2 regions of the Aquaspirillum sp. LM1 genome follow, and region 2 is predicted to be linked to the other one. Evidence: predicted binding sites of a transcription regulator. Region 2 holds the regulator's gene; the other holds the start of a gene.

Region 1 (5,770 bases), 610 kb from region 2:
GCCACAGCGTATTGGCATGCAATACCGATAGGAAAATATAGGAAAGTAATCGCAGTGATATCCCCGCCACCACCATCAACCGATAGTGCCCGGCGTGCCGCTCACGGCACGTCGCCCTCCAACAGGGCTGCGCACCGTGAGCGGCGTGTGCGTTACAGCACGCCACCCAGCAGCAGGCCGCCGGTCAGCGCCATGCCGCCGCCGATGACTTGCAGCAGCACACGGCTACGATTCACCAGGCTTTGGCCCAGGCCAAAGCCGGCCAGATGCAGCAGCGCGGTGACGGCGGCAAAGCCAGCGCCGTACAGCCAGAAGCTGCCGCCAGCCGGGGCTTCGGCACCATGGGCGTAGCCGTGGAACAGGGCAAAGCCGGCGATCATGGCCACGGCAGCCAGAGTGGGCACGCGCACGGCCAGCGACACCATCAGACCCAGCACCAGCACCGACAGGGCAATGCCGGTTTCGATGGCGGGCAGGTTCAGGCCCAGATGGCCAGCGACGCCGCCCAGCAGCATGGCCAGCACAAAGCTGGCCGGCAGCGCCAGCCGGGCCGAGCCGCCCAGCATGGCACCCCAGATGCCCACGGCCACCATGGCCAGCAGGTGGTCGGCACCGGAAATGGGGTGGGCCAGGCCGGCAAACAGGTCGAAATGTTCATGCGCGCCGGTGTGGGCAACAGCCAGCGGGGCGGCCAGGGTGGCCAGCACGGCCAGGGCGGAGCGAAGTTTCACCATATCATCCTCTTGAAAGTGGGCTTGGGTTGTGGCCAGCGCGGTACTGCTGGGCCGCCCGTTATCAGAATTACATCCAACTGTACGCTGTTACACGAAGCGTGCCAGGCCCGCCGGGATGGGAGGGGAAATGGCAGATGGCCCCGCTTGCCCCGGCAAAGCACTGGCATGTGGGATTAACAGCATAAAATCACTGGCTTGGCGGATGGGCTGTGGCTTTTGCGCTGGCTGGGCGGCCACGGCAAGGCGCTGGCCCTGGGTCAAGCTTGATTACAGTCTAATCACTTGGCACACAATATGGAATCCTGCTAACCGGTTTTCAGCCAAGCCGCTCGCCCTTAAGAAGTGCTTACAAAATGTGGCGAACAGTCCTGGCTAGTAATCAGTCACGTTGAAACACAGGGGCACAGTCCGCACCCCACCCCACAATGCCAACCCCCCACGGCGCACGATGTGGCGCAGCCTGGGTTCCCGCCTGCGCGGGAACGACACGTGAGGCCAGGCTCATGCCGAAAAAGGTCTAATCACCCATCACCTTGAAACGCAAGGGCATATGTGAGCAAGCTGACGTCGGGCATCTCAATTTGTTCTGTTAAAACAAATCTTTGTCTTGCTTTGCCACAGCCAACCACCCGCCGCACTTCACCCCGTCATTCCCGCGCAGGCGGGAATCCAGAAGCATCCACAGCGTGCAGCAGGTGCGTGCTCTCACCACCCCACGATGCCAATCCCCCACGGCGCACGATGTGGCACCGTCTGGGTTCCCGCCTGCGCGGGAACGACACGTGAGGTGAGGCGCATGCCGAAAGAGGTCTAGGGTCACGCTGAATTGATTCAGAAAAATCGTTTTTGCCAAAAGCAATACCCAGCAAAATCAACACTCTGGATTCCCGCCTGCTCAGGAATGACGATTTTTTCAGCGTATCCTTTAGCCATCAGCCAGCGGCAGGCGCAGGGTAAAGCAGGCACCGCCTTCTGCTGCATTGTCGGCACGCAGCTGGCCGCCATGCTGCTCGACGATGCCAAAGCTGATGGACAGCCCCAACCCCGTGCCTTCGCCCACCGGCTTGGTGGTGAAAAACGGCTCAAACAGCCGCTGCTGCACGGCAGGCGACAGGCCAGGGCCGTTGTCGGCCACCCGCACCCAGGCGCAGCCGTCGGCCAGGTGCAGGCTGACGCTGACCTTGGGCGCGGGTTGGCCGGCGGTGGCGTCCACGGCGTTTTGCAGCAGGTTGATCAGTACCTGCTGGATACGCCCGGCTGCGCCGCACAGCATCACCGGGCTGTCTGGCAGGTCCAGGCGCAGCTGCACCTGGGCGGGAGCGGCTTTTTCTACCCAGTGGGCCGAGCGGCGCACGGCGTCGGCCAGGTCAAAGCGCTCTGCGCCGCCCCGGTCGGTGGCGGAAAAGCGCTTGAGGCCGTCCACAATTGCCGCCGAGCGTTCTGCGCCTTCCATCAGCCCGTCAATTAATGACGGCAGGTCGGCCAGAATGGCATCGATGCGCAGGCGGCGGCGCAGGGCGGCCAGTTCGGCGCTTTGTTCGCTGGCGTGTACGGCGGCCAGATAATCGCTCAGATGGCGGCCATAGCGTTGCATGGCGTGGGCGTTGCCCAGCACAAAGCTGATCGGGTTGTTCAGTTCATGCGCCACGCCGGCCACCAGCCGGCCCAGCGAGGCCATTTTTTCGGCTTGCACCAGCTGCGCCTGGGTGCGCTGGAGCGCGTCGTGGGCTTCGGCCAGTTCGGTGTGTTTGGCTTCCAGCGCTTCTTGCGAGGCCACCAGCTCGCGAAACACTTCGTCCATTTTGCTGACCACTTCGCTCCAGGTGCCAGGGTCGAGGGCGGTGTCGTCGGACAGGTGGGCGGCGCTGATGGCGGCGGGGGTCAGGCGGGGTGAGCTCATGGTGGTTCAGTGCACCGTACAAACCATACAGGGATCAAACGAACGCACCACATGCTGGATGCGCACGTCCTGATTGGCCACGCCTTCCAGGGCAATTTCCAGCGGGCCGGGCTGGCCGTGGGCGTCACGCGGGGAAAAGTTCCAGCTGGTTGGCGCAATGATCTGATAACGGCTGATGCGCCCACCTTCCACGCTGGCCCAGTGGCCCAGTGCGCCGCGTGCGGCTTCGGTCAGCCCGGCGGCCATGCCATCGGTGAGCGGGGTGTGGGTGGGCGGTTGGATAAATGGCTCAGACAGTTCCAGCGCGGCCAGCCAGCACTGAATTGCCTGCACCAGCCAGGCGGCTTCGATCTGACGGGCCAGCAGGCGGGTGAGCACCGAGCCGCCGTGCTGGCGCACCAGCGCGGTCAGACACGGTTGGCCCGCCAGCAGCTGGCGGGCCAGTGCACCCGTTTCAGCGGGCAACCCGGCCAGGCGTGGTGCTTTGTTCCAGCTGTAAGCGCCGTGCTTGTGCGGGTTGGGCAGGGTATCGCCTGCGGCGGGATGACGCGGCGGTGCGGCCTCATACCAGCTGTGGCTGACATCTTCGCTCAGCAGGCTCAGGTCCAGCGGCTGCGCGCGCCCGTCGGCCCACAGCCCGGCTGGCCACGGTGCGTTCCCCTGGTTGTGGTAGGCGGCAAACGCCAGAAAACGGTCGCCCGCCCGGCCCAGCCGGGCAAAGTCCAGCGCATCGGCGGCGCGCAGCCAGCGCCCGGCGTCGCCAGCCCCGGCGCGCAGCGCGTCCAGATCATCTGGCTGTTGCAGCGCCAGCATCTGTTCGATGGGCACGCCCAGCAGCACGGTTTCGACAAACTGGCGCACCTCGGCCAGCCAGCCCAGCAGGCGCAGGCGCTCCACTGCGTCCACCGTGCGGGTCACGCCGCCGGGCTGCAGGGCCAGGGTGTGCGGCCAGCGTCCGGCCAGCAAGCCCACCATGCGCAGCAGGGTGGCGCGCGCTGCCAGCCATTGCCGCGCCGCCGGGCCGCCACTGCCCAGCCGCGCGGCCCAGTCGGCGTGCCAGGGCTGGCCGGCATAGTCGGCGTGAGCCAGGTCGGGGGCAAAAAACAGGTAAAAATGGGTGAGGTGGTCGGCCAGGTTTTCGCAGGCGTGGACAATATTCATCACCCGCTCGCCGTTGGCGGCCGGGCTGACGCCGGTCAGCGCCTGAATCAGCCGCACCGCCGCCACCGACTGCGATACCGAACAAATGCCGCAAATGCGTGGCACCACCACCAGCGCATCGGCCAAAGGCCGGCCCACCAGCGCACGCTCAAAGCCGCGATACATCGGGCTGGTCACCTGGGCGCTGCTCACCCGTTCGCCGTCCAGGGTCAGGTTAACCGCCAGATCGCCCTCCACCCGGTTGAACGGGCCCAGAATCTTGCGGCTCATCGACGTTTTCCTGTGGGTGGGGTGGGGGCAATGTCCAGCCGGTCAGACTGGGCGTTATGGCGCAGCCGCGCCGGGGTGGCCGACTTGGACAACGCCGACAGCGCCACAAACCAGGCTTTGGGCATGTCGGATGGCAAGATGGTGGGCAGGCCAGCCAGTTTGGGCGTGGTCAGCGGCTGACGGTGTGGCGCGGCAAAGTCTGGCGCGGTGCAGTCGATGCAGGAAAACCCGCCTTTCAGGCACGAGCTGCCGCCATGCCAGGGGCGGATATTGCAATCGGCGTGCGCCTGGGTACCGCGACAGCCCAGGTGTTCAATCAGACAGCCTTGCTGGCCGAGCGCGTGGGCAGTGGCTTTGAATTCGTAAAACTCGTTGCGCGGGCAGCCATGGTGCACCAGCCGGTCGGCATAGAAGCGCGGGCGCTGCAGGCTGTCCAGCCCGCTGGCGGGCAAGGCGTGGGCGGCCAGCAGCGCCAGGGTGTCCAGCACCCAGCCGGGGTGCGTGGGGCAGCCGGCAATATTCACCACCGGCAAACCGCCACGGGCAATAAAACCCGCGCCCAGCACGCCACCGGGCTGGTCGCCATCAAACTGCAGGCCGCGCCCGCCAATGCCAGCATCGTCAGCCGCGCCCACCCCGCCAAACGCGGCACAGCCTCCCACCGCCACCACACACTGGGCCACCCTGGCCAGCCGCGCCACCCGTGCCACCAGCGGTTCGCCACCGCCCAGGGTCTGGCACTGGCCGGCAAATGCGGTCAGCAGCGCACCTTCAATGCACAGGATGTCCAACGGCTGCCGACCCGCTTCCATGGCGTCCAGCGTGGCCAGCAGCTCGGTTCCGCTCAGCGCCGACAGCGATGGATGCCAGACCAGCTCGATCCCGGCTTGCGCCAGCGCCGTCAGGCAATCGGGCGATTCGGCGGTCAGCAGCGACATCGAACACCCGCCACAGCCCCCCGCACCCAGCCAGACCAGGGTTTTCATCGGCATGGCGGGGTAGGGCGAAGGGAGGGCAGAAAACAGGCAGCGGGCATGGGCAGGCAATCCGGAAGGGCAAGGTAGGCATTATATCGGGCTGACGGCGGGCGGGCAGGGCTGGGGCGCGACGGATCAGGATAATCACCTGCCCCATACTTCACGGCCCGTAAGCTGACGTGGTCTAGGCGGCTCACCTGCGCGGGTGTGCGCTGCCCGCTGTGCGGGGGACGCATCGGGGCAAAGGGCTTGTTGCAGCTACTTATTAGATGGGGCTGCTGTTGGCGTGGAATCCACCGTCAATGCCGTGTTTCGCCAAACACCTCATCCAGCGACGTGGCATCCAGCACCCGGTCGCCCCAGGTTTCCAGCTGGGCGGGCGTGGCGGCGGCAATGCTGGCCAGCAGTGTGGCCGACAGCGCACCAAAACGGCGGGTCAACAGTCGTTGCAGCAACAAGGCTTCACCCTGTTGCATACCCTGCTGAATACCTTGCTGCACCCCTTTCTGCATGCCCTGCTGAATGCCTTTCTGCATGCCCTTCTCAATTCCCTGCTGCATCCCCTGAAGCATGCCCTGCTCCATCCCCCTGGCAATCGCCTGGGCTTCCCAGCGGTCAATATTGGTTTCCAGCATATCCATCCCTTTCGTCAATTCTTCGGCATCGGGCACGGCCAGTCCGGGCATTTTGCTCTGCAGCCGGTGTTTTATCCAGCGCGTCACCACCCG
Region 2 (13,143 bases):
CATACTTGGGAAACGCTGGAAAAACCGTCAGCAGCCATCCCATGCCTTGATGTGGCTGTGCCGGTGTTTTTGCAAAAACCACTTTCTCAAAATCAACCCTCCTGGCATCCCGTCAATGCTTCCCCCCCAGCAGCAGCAGTTCCGCCGTGCCAATCTGCTCCGGCGTGCCCAGTAGCACCACCACGTCATCGGCATGCAGTTCAAAGTCCAGTTCCGGGGCGATATGCCGGGCCGAGCGGCGTTTGACGGTGCGCACCTGCACACACAGCGCGCCCAGATGCAGTTCGCCCAGGCTCTTGCCCACGGCAGCCGAGCCAGGGGTGAGGGTGACGGCGGCCAGGCGCGGTTGCTGGGCGTCGTCCATGGCCAGGCTTTCATCGGTCACGCCACGGAAAAAGCCACGAAACAGGCTGTAGCGCTCTTCGCGCACGCTGCGGATGCGGCGCAGCACCCGGTTCAGCGGCACGCCCAGTGCCATCAGCGCCTGCGAGGCCAGCATCAGACTGCCTTCCATCACTTCCGACACCACTTCATCGGCACCGGCTTCGCGCAGCAGGTCGATATCGGAGTCGTCCACCGTGCGCACAATCACGGTGAGATCCGGGCGCAGTTGCTGCACCACCTGCAGGATACGGATGGATGAATGGGTGTCGGAGTAGGTGATCACCAGCGCCTTGGCGCGCATCAGGCCGGCGGCGAGCAGCACTTCTTTTTTGGCTGCGTCGCCAAACACCACCGCATCGCCAGCGGCGGCGGCTTCGCGCACCCGCTCCGGGTCGAGGTCGAGGGCAAACACCGGGATGGATTCGCGTTCCAGCAGCCGCGCCAGCGCCTGGCCGCTGCGGCCATAACCACAAATCAGCACATGCTCGCTGCGCAGCATGCTGGACACCAGAATCTGGTGCAGGTCAGCCGCCTGCATCATCCAGTCGGCGCGAATCAGCTTGCGCACCAGCCAGTCGCTGCGCGGAATCAGAAACGGCGACACCAGCATGGATAACAGCACGGCAGCAATCGCCGATTGCTCCACCTGCGGGGCAATCAAGTCCAGGTTGCCGGCCAGCGCCAGCAGCACAAAGCCAAACTCGCCGCCCTGCGCCAGCGCCACCGCACTGCGCAGCGATTCGCCAGACTTGTACTGAAACAAGCGGGCAATGGCAAACATCAACAGCGCCTTGCCCAGCACCAGAAAGACACCAAACACCAGCACCAGGGTAAATTGCTCGGTCAGCACCGACACATCCAGGCGCATGCCGATGGTGACAAAGAAAAAGCCCAGCAGGATATCGCGGAAGGGCTTGATGTCTTCTTCCACCTGATAGCGGTATTCGGTTTCGGCAATCAGCATGCCGGCGACAAACGCCCCCAGCGCCAGCGACAGGCCAGACAGTTCGGTGAGGTAGGAGACGCCCAGCGTCACCAGCAACACATTGATCATGAACAGTTCGGACGAGCGCTGACGCGCCACCAGATGAAACCATGGCCGCATCACCCGCTGGCCAATGCTGAACAGCAGCACCATCACGCCGCCCACTTTCAGCGCCGCCAGGCCCAGGTCCTGCCACAGATGGGCAGAATGCGAGGCAAACGCCGGAATCAGGATCAGCAGCGGCACCACCGCCAAGTCCTGAAACAGCAACACGCCAATCGACAGCTGGCCATGCGGGGCGTTGAGCTCCAGCCGTTCGGTGAGCAGCTTGGAGACAATCGCCGTGGACGACAGCGCCGCCACCGAGCCCAGGGCAAAGCCAGTGAGCGGCGAGGCACCAGCCATCACCACCAGCGCCATCACCACCAGCAGGGTGACTACCACCTGCGCCGCACCCAGGCCAAACACAATCTGACGCATGGCGCGCAGCTTGGCCAGGCTGAACTCCAGACCAATGGTGAACATCAGGAACACAATGCCGATTTCACCCAGAAAGCGGGTTTGCGCGGTATCGGCTATCAGCTGCAAGCCGCCAGGGCCAACAATAAAGCCCACCAGCAGATAGCCCAGCATGGCCGGCACCCGCAAGAGGCGGCACAAGACCACCACCAGAACGGCAGCCAGCAAAATGGCAACAACAGGGGCAAGCGAATGCATGAGCGGCGATTTTCTCCATCGGGCGGTTGGTCAGGCCAACCGGTAAGCGCCATGGGCGCGATGCGGGGGCATTATAACTTGGTTATACTTGCGGTCTTGTTGACCTGCGGTAATACCGTGTGATGGCTGTATGACTGAAGATGCTGTTTCCCTGCACCGCCTGGCGCTGGCCCGCGATGTGCTGGCCACCGAGGCGGAGGCCATCCAGACGGTATCCGCCCGCCTGGATGTGGTTTTTTTACGTGCGGTGGATGCCATCCTGGCCTGTCAGGGCCGGGTGGTGGTCACCGGCATGGGCAAGTCGGGCCATATTGGCCGCAAGATTGCCGCCACGCTGGCCTCTACCGGCACGCCGTCCTTTTTCATGCACCCGGCAGAAGCCGCGCATGGCGATCTGGGGATGATCACCGCGCAGGATGCGGTGCTGGCCTTATCCAATTCAGGCGAAACCAGCGAGTTGATCGCCTTGCTGCCCGCCTTGCGGCGCAAGGGCATTGCCCTGCTGGCTATTACCGGACGACCCGGTTCCACCCTGGCCCGTGAGGCCGACGTCCATCTGGACGCCGCCGTCAGCCGCGAAGCCTGCCCGCTGGGGCTGGCCCCCACGGCCAGCACCACGGCGGCGCTGGCGCTGGGCGATGCGCTGGCGCTTACCCTGCTGGACGCCCGGAATTTTCGTGAGGAAGACTTTGCCCTGTCCCACCCTGGCGGCAGCCTGGGCAAGCGCCTACTGGTGCGGGTGGCCGACGTGATGCACAGCGGCGAGGCGCTGCCCAAGGTGGGGCCGGACACCGCGCTGAAAGATGCGCTGTACGAAATCAGCCGCAAGGGCTTAGGCATGACCGCCGTGTGCGACGCCAATCAGCGGCTGCTGGGGGTGTTTACCGACGGCGACTTGCGCCGCCTGCTCGACCGTGGCCAGTTTGACCTGGGCCGCGCGGTGGGTGAGGTGATGAACCCAACCCCCCGCAGCATTGCCGCCGACCGGCTAGCCGCCGAGGCACTGCAGCGGATGGAGCAGGACAAGATCAACGGACTTTTGGCACTCGATGCCGCCGGCCTGCTGGTGGGCGCGCTCAATATGCACGATCTGCTGCGCGCGGGCGTGGTGTGACACAGGATAATTCAAAGCTTATGCAGACAGTACAAACCCTGGCCAGGCCGGTCAAAATGCTGGTGATGGACGTGGATGGCGTGCTGACCGACGGCAGCATCTACCTCACCGACAGCGGCGACGAGCTCAAGGCGTTCAATTCGCAGGATGGCCTGGGCCTCACCCTGCTGCGCAAAAGCGGTGTGGCGCTGGCCATTATCAGTGGCCGCAAGGCGCGCTGTGTGGAAGTGCGCGCCCAGGCGCTGGGCGTGGCGCATGTGTATCAGGGGATAGGCAACAAGGCCGAGGCGTTTGCCCAGCTGCTGGCCGATACCGGGCTGAGCGCGGCAGACTGTGCCTATATTGGCGACGATGTGATTGATTTGCCGGTGATGCGCCAGGTGGGCTTTGCCGTGGCGGTGCCAGATGCGCCCAATCTGGTGCGCAGCCACGCCCATTACGTGACCGGCAGCGCCGGCGGGCGCGGCGCAGTGCGCGAGCTGTGCGAACTGATCCTGCACGCCCAGGGCAAGCTGGATGACGCGCTGGCAGTGTATCTGGCATGAACCGTCGCCCTAACAAACTGTTTCCGCTGGTGCTGCTGGCGTTGCTGGCCGGGCTGACCTTCTGGCTGCAGTCGCTGACCGACTGGCTCAGCGCCAGCGTCAGCCATGACAAGCGCGCCGAAGCGCCAGACTACGTGGTGGAAGGCTTTACCGCCACGGTATTTGACGCCCAGGGCCAGGTTAAACAGCACCTGAGCGGCCAGCAGGCCTGGCAGCAACCCAATGACCCCACCATTCATTTGCTGCGCCCGCATTTGCGCCAGTACGCCGGTGCCGTGCTGCAACTGGAAATCATCGGCGACAATGGCCGCTATAACCCGAAAACCCGCATCAGCCAGTTTCCAGGTCAGGTCACCGTATTGCGTTACAGCCCAGGGCAGGACACCGCCAAACTGGTCAGCAGCCAGCTGACCATTGACACCGAGCAGCGTACCGCCCGTTCGCCGGCGCTGTCGGTGCTCAGCCGTGGCCCCAGCGTGGTGCGCAGCACTGGCTTCACTTACAACGATGTCACCCAGCAGGTCAAACTGCTGTCCAAGGTAAAGGTAACCCATGTTCCGACCCGTCAATGACCGCCTGCTGTCCGGCCTGCTGGCCATGGCGCTGACTGCCGTTTCTGCCCACAGCCTGGCCGAGCAGGGCGACCGCGACAAACCCATCCAGATCGAAGCCGACCGCGCCAGCCTGGATCAGCTTAAAGGCATCACCGTTTACGAGGGCAATGTGGTGGTCACCCAGGGCACCATTCTGCTGCGCGCCGCCCAGGTGACGGTCACCCAGGACAAAAACGGCGGCGATCTGGCCGTGGCTCACGGCAACCCGGCCACTTTCCGCCAGAAAATCGACGGCAAAAATGAATGGATGGACGCCCAGGGCCAGCGGATTGAATACGACAGCGGTAAAAATCTGGTTAAACTGTTCGACAACGCCAGAGTCAAGCGTGGCCAGGACATCGTGATGGGGCAGACCCTGGTCTACAATACCAAGGATGAAACCTTCATCGCCAACGGCCCCACCGGCGGTGCCAGCCCGGCCAAGGGCAGCGGCGGGCGGGTGACGGTGATTTTGCAGCCCAAGAAAAAGGATGGCCAATGAGCCGCAGCGTGCTCTCGGTACACCACCTGAACAAGCGCTATGGCAAGCGCACGGTGGTCAAGGATGTCTCGCTGGATATCAGCAGTGGCGAAGTGGTCGGCCTGCTCGGCCCCAATGGTGCCGGTAAAACCACCAGTTTTTACATGATTGTTGGCCTGGTCAGCGCTGATGGTGGCGAAATGCGCATCGATCAGCATGATATCCGCCATCTGCCCATCCATCAGCGTGCGCGCATGGGGCTGGGCTATCTGCCGCAGGAAGCATCGATCTTTCGCAAGATGACGGTCGAGGAAAACATCCTGGCCATTCTGGAAATTGCCGGTCGGCGCGGCGAAGACGCCGAAAACGAGCTGACCAGCCTGCTGGACGAACTCAATATCGGCCACCTGCGCGAATCGCCAGCACTGGCCCTGTCTGGCGGCGAGCGCCGCCGGGTGGAAATCGCCCGGGTGCTGGCCACCCGCCCGCGCTTCATCCTGCTGGATGAGCCGTTTGCCGGCGTGGATCCGATTGCCGTGCTGGACATTCAAAAAATCATTGCCTACCTGCGGGAACGCAATATCGGCGTGCTGATTACCGATCACAACGTCCGCGAGACCTTGTCGATCTGTGATCATGCCTACATTATCAACGAAGGTTCCGTGCTGGCCAAAGGCCGCCCCGACGAACTGGTGAGCGACGAAAACGTCAGACGGGTGTATCTTGGTGAACATTTCCGCCTGTAGGCGTGTGACAGCGTGATGAAGCCCGCGTAATGAAACAGAGCCTGCAACTTAAAGTCAGCCAGCAGCTGACCCTGACCCCGCAACTGCAACAGTCGATCCGGCTCTTGCAGCTTTCCACCTTGGACTTGCAGCAGGAAATTGAAAACATCCTGCACGACAACCCGATGCTGGAGCGTGACGAAGGCCAGCCCGATCCCCTGCCCAATACGGCGGACACCCCGGCCAGCAGCGCCGACACGCCCGGCAACGACAATAACGACGCGCCAGAGCCCAGCCGCGACGACGACGGCCCAGCCGATTCGCTGGAGCTGTCCGACTGGTCCAGCAGCGGTTCGGGCAACCACGACGACGATTTCGACCCGCACGCCAATATGGTGGCGGAAAAAACCCTGCGCGAGCACCTGCTTGACCAGGTGGCCGAACACGCGCTGCAAGCGCGCGACCGCGCCGTGGTCACCTTCCTGATCGAAGAACTCGACGACGATGGCTATCTCACCCAGTCGCTGGAAGAACTCGCCGCCCACCTGCCGGAAGAGCTCGGCGTGGACGCCGACGAACTGCAAGTGGGCCTGCGCCTGTTGCAGCAGTTTGAACCGGCGGGCGTGGGGGCCCGCTCGCTGGCCGAGTCGCTGACCCTGCAACTGGCCATCCTGCCGGACAGTCCGGTGCGCACGCTGGCCAAGGTGCTGATCAACGAACACCTGTCGCTCTTGGCGCACCGCGATTTCAACAAGCTCAAGCGCCAGCTGCACTGTGACGACGACATGCTCAAGGCGGTCACCCTGCTGGTGGCCTCGCTCAACCCGCGCCCGGCGGCCGGTTTTGGTCGCGACAACACCCAGTACATCGTGGCCGACGTGATGGTGCACAAAGGCCCGGAAGGCTGGCGCGCCCAGCTCAACCCGGCGGCGATGCCCAAGCTGCGGGTGAATTCGCTGTACGCCCATCTGCTGCAACACCACCGCGAAGGCGGCTCGCAGCTGACTGCGCAGTTGCAGGAAGCCAAATGGCTGATCCGCAATGTGCAGCAGCGCTTTGACACCATCCTGCGCGTATCCGAGGCCATCGTGGCGCGCCAGCAACAGTTTTTTGAGCTGGGCGAGGTGGGCATGCGCCCGCTGGTGCTGCGCGACATTGCCGACGAACTTGGCCTGCACGAATCCACCATCTCGCGGGTGACCACGCAAAAATTCCTTTTATGTCCACGGGGTATCTTCGAACTGAAATATTTCTTCGGCAGCGCGCTGGAAACCGATTCCGGCGGAGAATGCTCGGCCACTGCCATCAAGGCGCGGCTGCGCCTGCTGATTGGCAACGAAGACCCGAAAAAACCGCTTTCCGATTCGGCATTGGCTGATATGCTGGGCGCTGAAGGCATTCAGGTGGCGCGGCGGACGGTGGCCAAGTACCGCGAAGCCATGCAGATTCCGCCGGTCAACCTGCGCAAGTCGATCTGATCATGTTGTTCCGCCGTGGCCTGAGTGCCACGGCCTCAAGCCGGCTGTGGGCCGGCCGATGAAAGTATGACGGAGACCGGCCTGGGCATCAGGCCACTCCCTGCCGGCCACGCGGCGGGCCTTGTCCCGCCGCACAGCTTCAACCCGGCCCGTCCCGTTGGACGTGGCGTTTTTCCAGGAAGGAGTAAGGTTATGAACCTGAAAATCACCGGCATTCACCTCGACGTTACCCCCGCGCTGCGCGACTACATTGAAGCCAAGCTCGAACGCATCACCCGTCATGTCGATAACGTCACTTCTGTCGCCGTGACCTTGTCGGTAGACAAACTGGAACAAAAAGCCGAGGTGAACGTTCACCTCAAAGGCAAGGACATTCATGTCGAGGCCAGCAGCAGCGACATGTACGCCGCCCTGGACGCCCTGGCTGACAAGCTGGACCGCCAGGTGCTCAAATACAAGGAAAAACTGACCGACCACCACCCGGCAGACAAGGCCGCTGTGGTGCAGGCTCCGACCGAGGCCTAAAGCCCGCTTGGCGGCATGAGCGCCCAAGTGGCGGCGCGGTCGGGTTTCCTCCCGGCCAGATATCCACTACGGCGGAAACCTGCGGGTTTCCGCCCGTTCCTTCTTCCCAGCCATGTCAGCAGCGCAGATGCGCACGCTGCCCAGCCGGATCAAACCGGCGTAGAATGGCGCGGTTCCGTGAAAGCGTGGGTCACGCAATGAGTTTGATTGCCAAAATCCTGTCCCCCGAACATGTGCTGCTGGATCTGGATGTTTCCAGCAAGAAACGCGTGTTCGAGCAGGTCGGCATCCTGTTTGAAAACAGCCATGGCATCGCCCGCAGCGATGTGTTCGACTGTCTGTTTGCCCGAGAAAAACTCGGGTCAACCGGTCTGGGTCAGGGCGTGGCCATTCCGCATGGCCGGGCCAAGGGGCTGAAAGAAGCCACCGGGGCCTATATCCGGCTGAAAGCGCCGATTCCTTATGATTCACCCGATGGCAAACCGGTGCAAAGCCTGTTTGTCCTGCTGGTGCCCGATCAGGCCAATGACTTGCACCTGCAGGTATTGTCCGAACTGGCCCACCGATTTTCCAACCGCCAGCTGCGCGAAACGCTGTTGACCGTCGCCGACGCGGCCACCGCGTACCGCCTGCTGGCCGAGTGGCCTGCCCATGCCTAGCATCAGCGTTCGCCGTCTGTTCAATGACAACGTTAACAAGCTTGACCTGGTCTGGGTGGCCGGCACGTCGGGGGGCGATCATCGCATCCATACCGACGACCAGCGTCCCACCCTGGCGCTGGTGGGCCACGTCAATCTGATTCACCCCAATAGTGTGCAAGTGTTTGGCCTGGCCGAAGTGCAGTACCTCAACGCGCAATCGCCCGAAGAGGGCAAGCGCATGCTCGACCAGCTGTTTTCCCTGGCCATCTCGGCCATTATCGTCGCTAACGATCAAGCCCTGCCCAAGGGGCTGCGCAGCTACTGCGAACAGCACAATGTGCCGCTGATGACCTCGTCCCAGCCATCGCCCTATCTGATGGATGTGCTGCGCATTTACCTGGCCAGGGTGCTGGCTGCGTCCACCATCATGCATGGGGTATTTCTGGACGTGCTGGAAGTGGGCGTGCTGATTGCCGGCGAATCGTCGATGGGCAAGAGCGAGCTGGCGCTCGACCTGATTTCGCGCGGCCATGGCCTGGTGGCCGACGATGCGGTCGAGCTGTACCGCATTGGCCCGGAAACGCTGGAAGGCCGCTGTCCGGACGTGCTGCGCGATTTTCTGGAAGTACGCGGCCTGGGTATTCTGAACATCCGCACCATTTTTGGCGAAACCGCCGTGCGACCGAAAAAAGTGCTCAAGCTGATCATCCATCTGGTCAAGGCCACCGATCAATCCATGCGCGAGCTCGACCGGCTGAATATCCAGAGCGAAACCCAGGATATTCTGGATGTGGCGGTGCGCAAGGTCACCCTGCCGGTGGCCGCCGGGCGCAATCTGGCTGTGCTGGTAGAAGCCGCGGTACGCAACTACATCCTGCAGCTGCGCGGCATCGATAGCACCCGCGACTTTATCGAACGTCAAACCCGTTTCCTTCGAGAGCAGGAACATGCAACTGATCCTGATTAGCGGATTGTCTGGCTCAGGCAAGTCGGTCGCCCTGAAAATTCTGGAAGACTCCGGCTTTTACTGCGTTGACAATCTGCCCTCCACCCTGCTGCCGCAGCTGGTGGAAAATATCCATGCCTACCATTACCAGCGGGTGGCCATCAGCGTGGATACCCGCAGCGCGCCGATGCTGTCGCTGTTTCCCACTGCCGTGCATCAGCTGCGCAAGCTGGATATCGACCTGCGCCTGTTGTTTCTGGAAGCCAAAACCGAAACACTGATCAAGCGTTTTTCCGAAACGCGCCGTCGTCATCCGCTGTCGGAAGAGGGGCTGACCATCCCCGAGTGCATCGAAAAAGAACGCGAGATGCTGGCACCGATTCACGAGCTCAGCCAGCGCATCGACACCAGCGACCTCAGCGCCAACCAGCTGCGTGGCTGGGTGCGCCAGCTGGTGGACGCCGACAATTCGCGGCTGACGCTGATTGTGCAGTCGTTTGGCTTCAAGCATGGCATTCCGCTGGATTCCGACTTTGTGTTTGACGTGCGCTGCCTGCCCAACCCTTACTACGATCCGCAGCTGCGCCCATACACCGGGCTGGATGAGCCGGTGGCACATTTTCTGGCCGCCGAGCCGCAGGTGGAAATGATGTTTGAAGACATCCGCAGCCTGGTGGCGCGCTGGCTGCCGGAATTCTCCCGCGACAACCGCAGCTACCTCACCGTGGCGGTGGGCTGCACCGGCGGGCAGCATCGGTCGGTCTACTTGGCTCAACGCCTGGCCAGTGCATTTGCCGACGAGCAGGTGCTGATTCGCCATCGTCAACTGTGAGACCCACCCAGCTCAACCGGCTGCTGCCGCTGCTCTCCCCTGGTGATGGGCTGATGCTGCTGGCCGGGGCCGCTGTGGTGGTGGGCTGTTTTGTCAGCTTCTGGCAGGATGGCATTGCCGAAACCGTGGTGATTCGCGCCAACGGCCAGGTGTTTGCCACACTGAGCCTGCGTCACGATCGCCGGATTGAAGTCCCTGGTCCGCTGGGCACCACCGAAGTGCAGATTGCCAGTGGTCGGGTGCGCATCCTGCGCGACCCCAGTCCACGCCAGTATTGTGTGCGCCAGGGCTGGCTCAGCCGCCCCGGCCAGACCGCACTGTGCCTGCCCAACCGCACCGCCATTGATATTCCCCGCCGCCATGCGCCCTACGATAGCCTGAACTTCTGACTTGCATGCCGACACCCCCTCCCACCCTGACCCTCACCGCCCACGCCGACGACCTGCGCGTGGCGCAACTGGCCGCGCTGGCCGTGGTACTGTCGCTGGTTGACGCCGGCATTCCCACCCCGCTGCCCGGTCTGAAGCCGGGGCTGGCCAATATCATCACCCTGCTGGCGCTGACCCGGTTTGGCTGGCGGGTGGCGGTCAGTGTCAGCCTGATGCGCATTCTGGCGGCCAGCCTGCTGCTGGGCAGCTTGTTCACCCCCGGCTTTTTTCTCAGCCTGACCGGCGGGCTGTGCAGCCTGGCCGGGCTGGGGCTGGCGTACCGGCTGCTGCCGCGCCGGCTGTTTGGCCCAGTCAGCCTGAGCCTGGTGGCGGCATTTTGTCATGTGGCCGGCCAGCTGGCGCTGGCGCGGCTGTGGTTGATTCCCTCTGACGGCATTTTGTATTTTGTGCCGCCTTTTGCCCTGGCCGCCTGGCTGACCGGTCTGGTCAATGGCCTGGTGTGCGCCCTTTTGCTGAAAAACGATCCACTCCGATGACTGCTTCTTCCCCTCCGGCTTCCCCTCTCACCATCACCCTGGCCTTGACGGGTGCCTCCGGCCTGCCGTATGGCGTGCGCCTGCTGGAACACCTGCTGGCTGCCGGCTGCCGGGTCTGGCTGCTGTACTCGCAGGCGGCGCAGATTGTCGCCCAGCAGGAAATGCAGCTGACCCTGCCCAGCCAGCCCAAGGCGCTGCAAGCGCTGTGGCGCGAACAATACGGCTGTGGCGAGCGGCTGTCGGTGTTTGGCCGCGAAGAATGGTTTGCCCCGCCGGCATCCGGCTCCAATCCGGCAGACGCCATGGTGGTATGCCCGTGCTCGATGGGCACGCTGGCGGCGATTGCCCATGGCCTGAGCGACAGCCTGATTGAACGGGCGGCAGACGTCAGCATCAAGGAAAAACGCCCGTTGATCCTGGTGCCACGGGAAACCCCGCTGTCGGTGATCCATCTGGAAAACCTGCTTAGCCTGGCCCGGCTGGGCGTGGTGATCCTGCCGCCGAGCCCCGGCTTTTACACCCATCCCACCTCGGTGGCGGATATGGTCGACTTTGTTGTCGCCCGCATCCTCGACCAACTGCATATCCCGCACCAGCTGATGCCGCGCTGGGGAGAGTCCCGCTCATGATGCCGCTGTTTGACCTGACCACCATCCGCTCGATTGAAACCGCCGCCGCCGAGGCCGGCGTCAACCTGATGGCCCGCGCCGGCCTGGCCATTGCCGAATGGATTGGTGCCCGCTACCCGGCCAGCGCCAGCGTGCTGGCCGTCACCGGGCGCGGTAATAATGGCGGCGACGCCTTGGTGGCCGGCGCGCTGCTGCTGGCGCGTGGCTACCGGGTGGATGCACTGCTGCCCATGGGCGAGCCCGGCAGCATGGAAGCCATTGCCGCGCTCAGCGCCTTTCGGGCGGCAGGCGGACAGGTACTGTCCGGCTGGGATCAGGCGCAAGGCTATGCGCTGGCGCTGGATGGCCTGTTTGGCATTGGCCTGAGCCGGCCCCTGCAGGATTCGGCGCGGCGCACCGTCGAGCGGCTGAATGACCTGGACTGCCCGATTCTGGCGCTGGACTGCCCATCCGGCCTGGACGCCTGGAGCGGCATGCCCAAGCCGGTGGCGGTACGCGCCGACGCCACGCTGACCTTTATCTGCCCAAAACCGGGGCTGTACACCGGCGATGGCCGCGACTACAGCGGCGACATCACCCTGGCCGCCCTTGGCCTGCCAGAAGACTGGTGCCCCCCCTGGCCGGCCAATTGCGGCGCGCTGAACCTGCCTGACAGCCTGGCGCTGGATGCGCTGCAGCGCGCCGGCAACAGCCACAAGGGCGATTACGGCAGCGTGGCCGTGCTCGGCGGCGCATCCGGCATGGGCGGTGCGGTGTTGCTGGCCGCCCGTGCCGCCCTGCTCAGTGGAGCCGGCAAGGTGTTTGCCGGCTTTGCCGGCGAGTGCCCGCCGCTGGACCCGCTGTATCCGGAACTGATGCTGCGCGACGCCGCCAGCCTGCTGGAACAGCCCGACCTGTCGGTGCTGGCCATCGGCCCCGGCCTGGGCACTGCCACCAGCGCTGCGCTGCTGCTGGAACACGCGCTGGAACAGCCGCTGCCCTGCGTGCTGGACGCCGATGCGCTCAATCTGCTGGCCCATCACCCGGCGCTGGCCGAACGGGTACGCCAGCATCCCGCTCCCTGTGTGCTGACCCCGCACCCCGGCGAAGCCGCCCGCCTGCTGGGCAGCAGTGTGGCCGACAGCCAGGCAGACCGCATTGGCAGCGCCCGCGCGCTGGCCGAGCGGTTTCAGGCGGTGGTAGTGCTTAAGGGGGCAGGCAGCCTGATTGCCCGCCCAGGTGGCCACTACCGGCTGAACCCCACCGGCCACGCCGGCATGGCCGCCGCAGGCCAGGGCGACACCCTGACCGGGCTGATTGCCGGCCTGATGGCCCAGGGCTGCCCGGCCTTTGACGCCTCTGCAATGGCCTGCTGGCTGGCCGGGCGCGGGGCAGAGCGCCTGGCCCGACGCGGCGTGGGTCCGGTCGGGCTGACGGCCAGCGAAACAGCCCAGGCCGCACGGGCGGAGCTTAACCGCTGGCTGCATCCGGCTGCCAACGGTTAAGCGGATGTGCGGCAGTCTGGTCATCCGGGCTTCAAGGGTGTAACAGGCCGGTTTAGCGGACAAGAAGCCCGCTCAAACCCGTGAGCATTGGCCCATTGACTCGGACGAGCTGGCCAAAGTTTTTAGCGACTTAGGCATC

The links. Region 2 encodes sigma-54, which starts transcription at its own class of promoters, with help from an activator protein. Its sites were predicted from a motif close to CTGGCACGCTTCATGCTT; they were not measured.
Region 1: the regulator sigma-54 is predicted to act here: its motif matches at 822-839, upstream of BXU06_RS04365 (HupE/UreJ family protein).

What each region holds. Positions count from the first base shown of each region.
Region 1 covers NZ_CP019509.1:982,995-988,764, reverse strand. Annotated here, with positions in the region: gene BXU06_RS04365 (HupE/UreJ family protein) at 153-734, opposite strand; gene BXU06_RS04360 (sensor histidine kinase) at 1,660-2,634, opposite strand; gene BXU06_RS04355 (nickel-dependent hydrogenase large subunit) at 2,641-4,065, opposite strand; gene BXU06_RS04350 (hypothetical protein) at 4,062-5,051, opposite strand; gene BXU06_RS04345 (Rpn family recombination-promoting nuclease/putative transposase) at 5,342-5,770, opposite strand, start outside.
Region 2 covers NZ_CP019509.1:372,283-385,425, reverse strand. Annotated here, with positions in the region: gene BXU06_RS01750 (gamma-glutamylcyclotransferase family protein) at 1-43, opposite strand, end outside; gene BXU06_RS01745 (monovalent cation:proton antiporter family protein) at 113-2,086, opposite strand; gene BXU06_RS01740 (SIS domain-containing protein) at 2,217-3,200, shown strand; gene kdsC (3-deoxy-manno-octulosonate-8-phosphatase KdsC) at 3,221-3,745, shown strand; gene lptC (LPS export ABC transporter periplasmic protein LptC) at 3,742-4,317, shown strand; gene lptA (lipopolysaccharide transport periplasmic protein LptA) at 4,298-4,840, shown strand; gene lptB (LPS export ABC transporter ATP-binding protein) at 4,837-5,565, shown strand; gene BXU06_RS01715 (RNA polymerase factor sigma-54) at 5,595-7,022, shown strand; gene hpf (ribosome hibernation-promoting factor, HPF/YfiA family) at 7,215-7,547, shown strand; gene ptsN (PTS IIA-like nitrogen regulatory protein PtsN) at 7,745-8,206, shown strand; gene hprK (HPr(Ser) kinase/phosphatase) at 8,199-9,155, shown strand; gene rapZ (RNase adapter RapZ) at 9,136-9,966, shown strand; gene BXU06_RS01690 (NusG domain II-containing protein) at 9,963-10,355, shown strand; gene BXU06_RS01685 (Gx transporter family protein) at 10,361-10,891, shown strand; gene BXU06_RS01680 (flavin prenyltransferase UbiX) at 10,888-11,520, shown strand; gene BXU06_RS01675 (NAD(P)H-hydrate dehydratase) at 11,517-13,004, shown strand.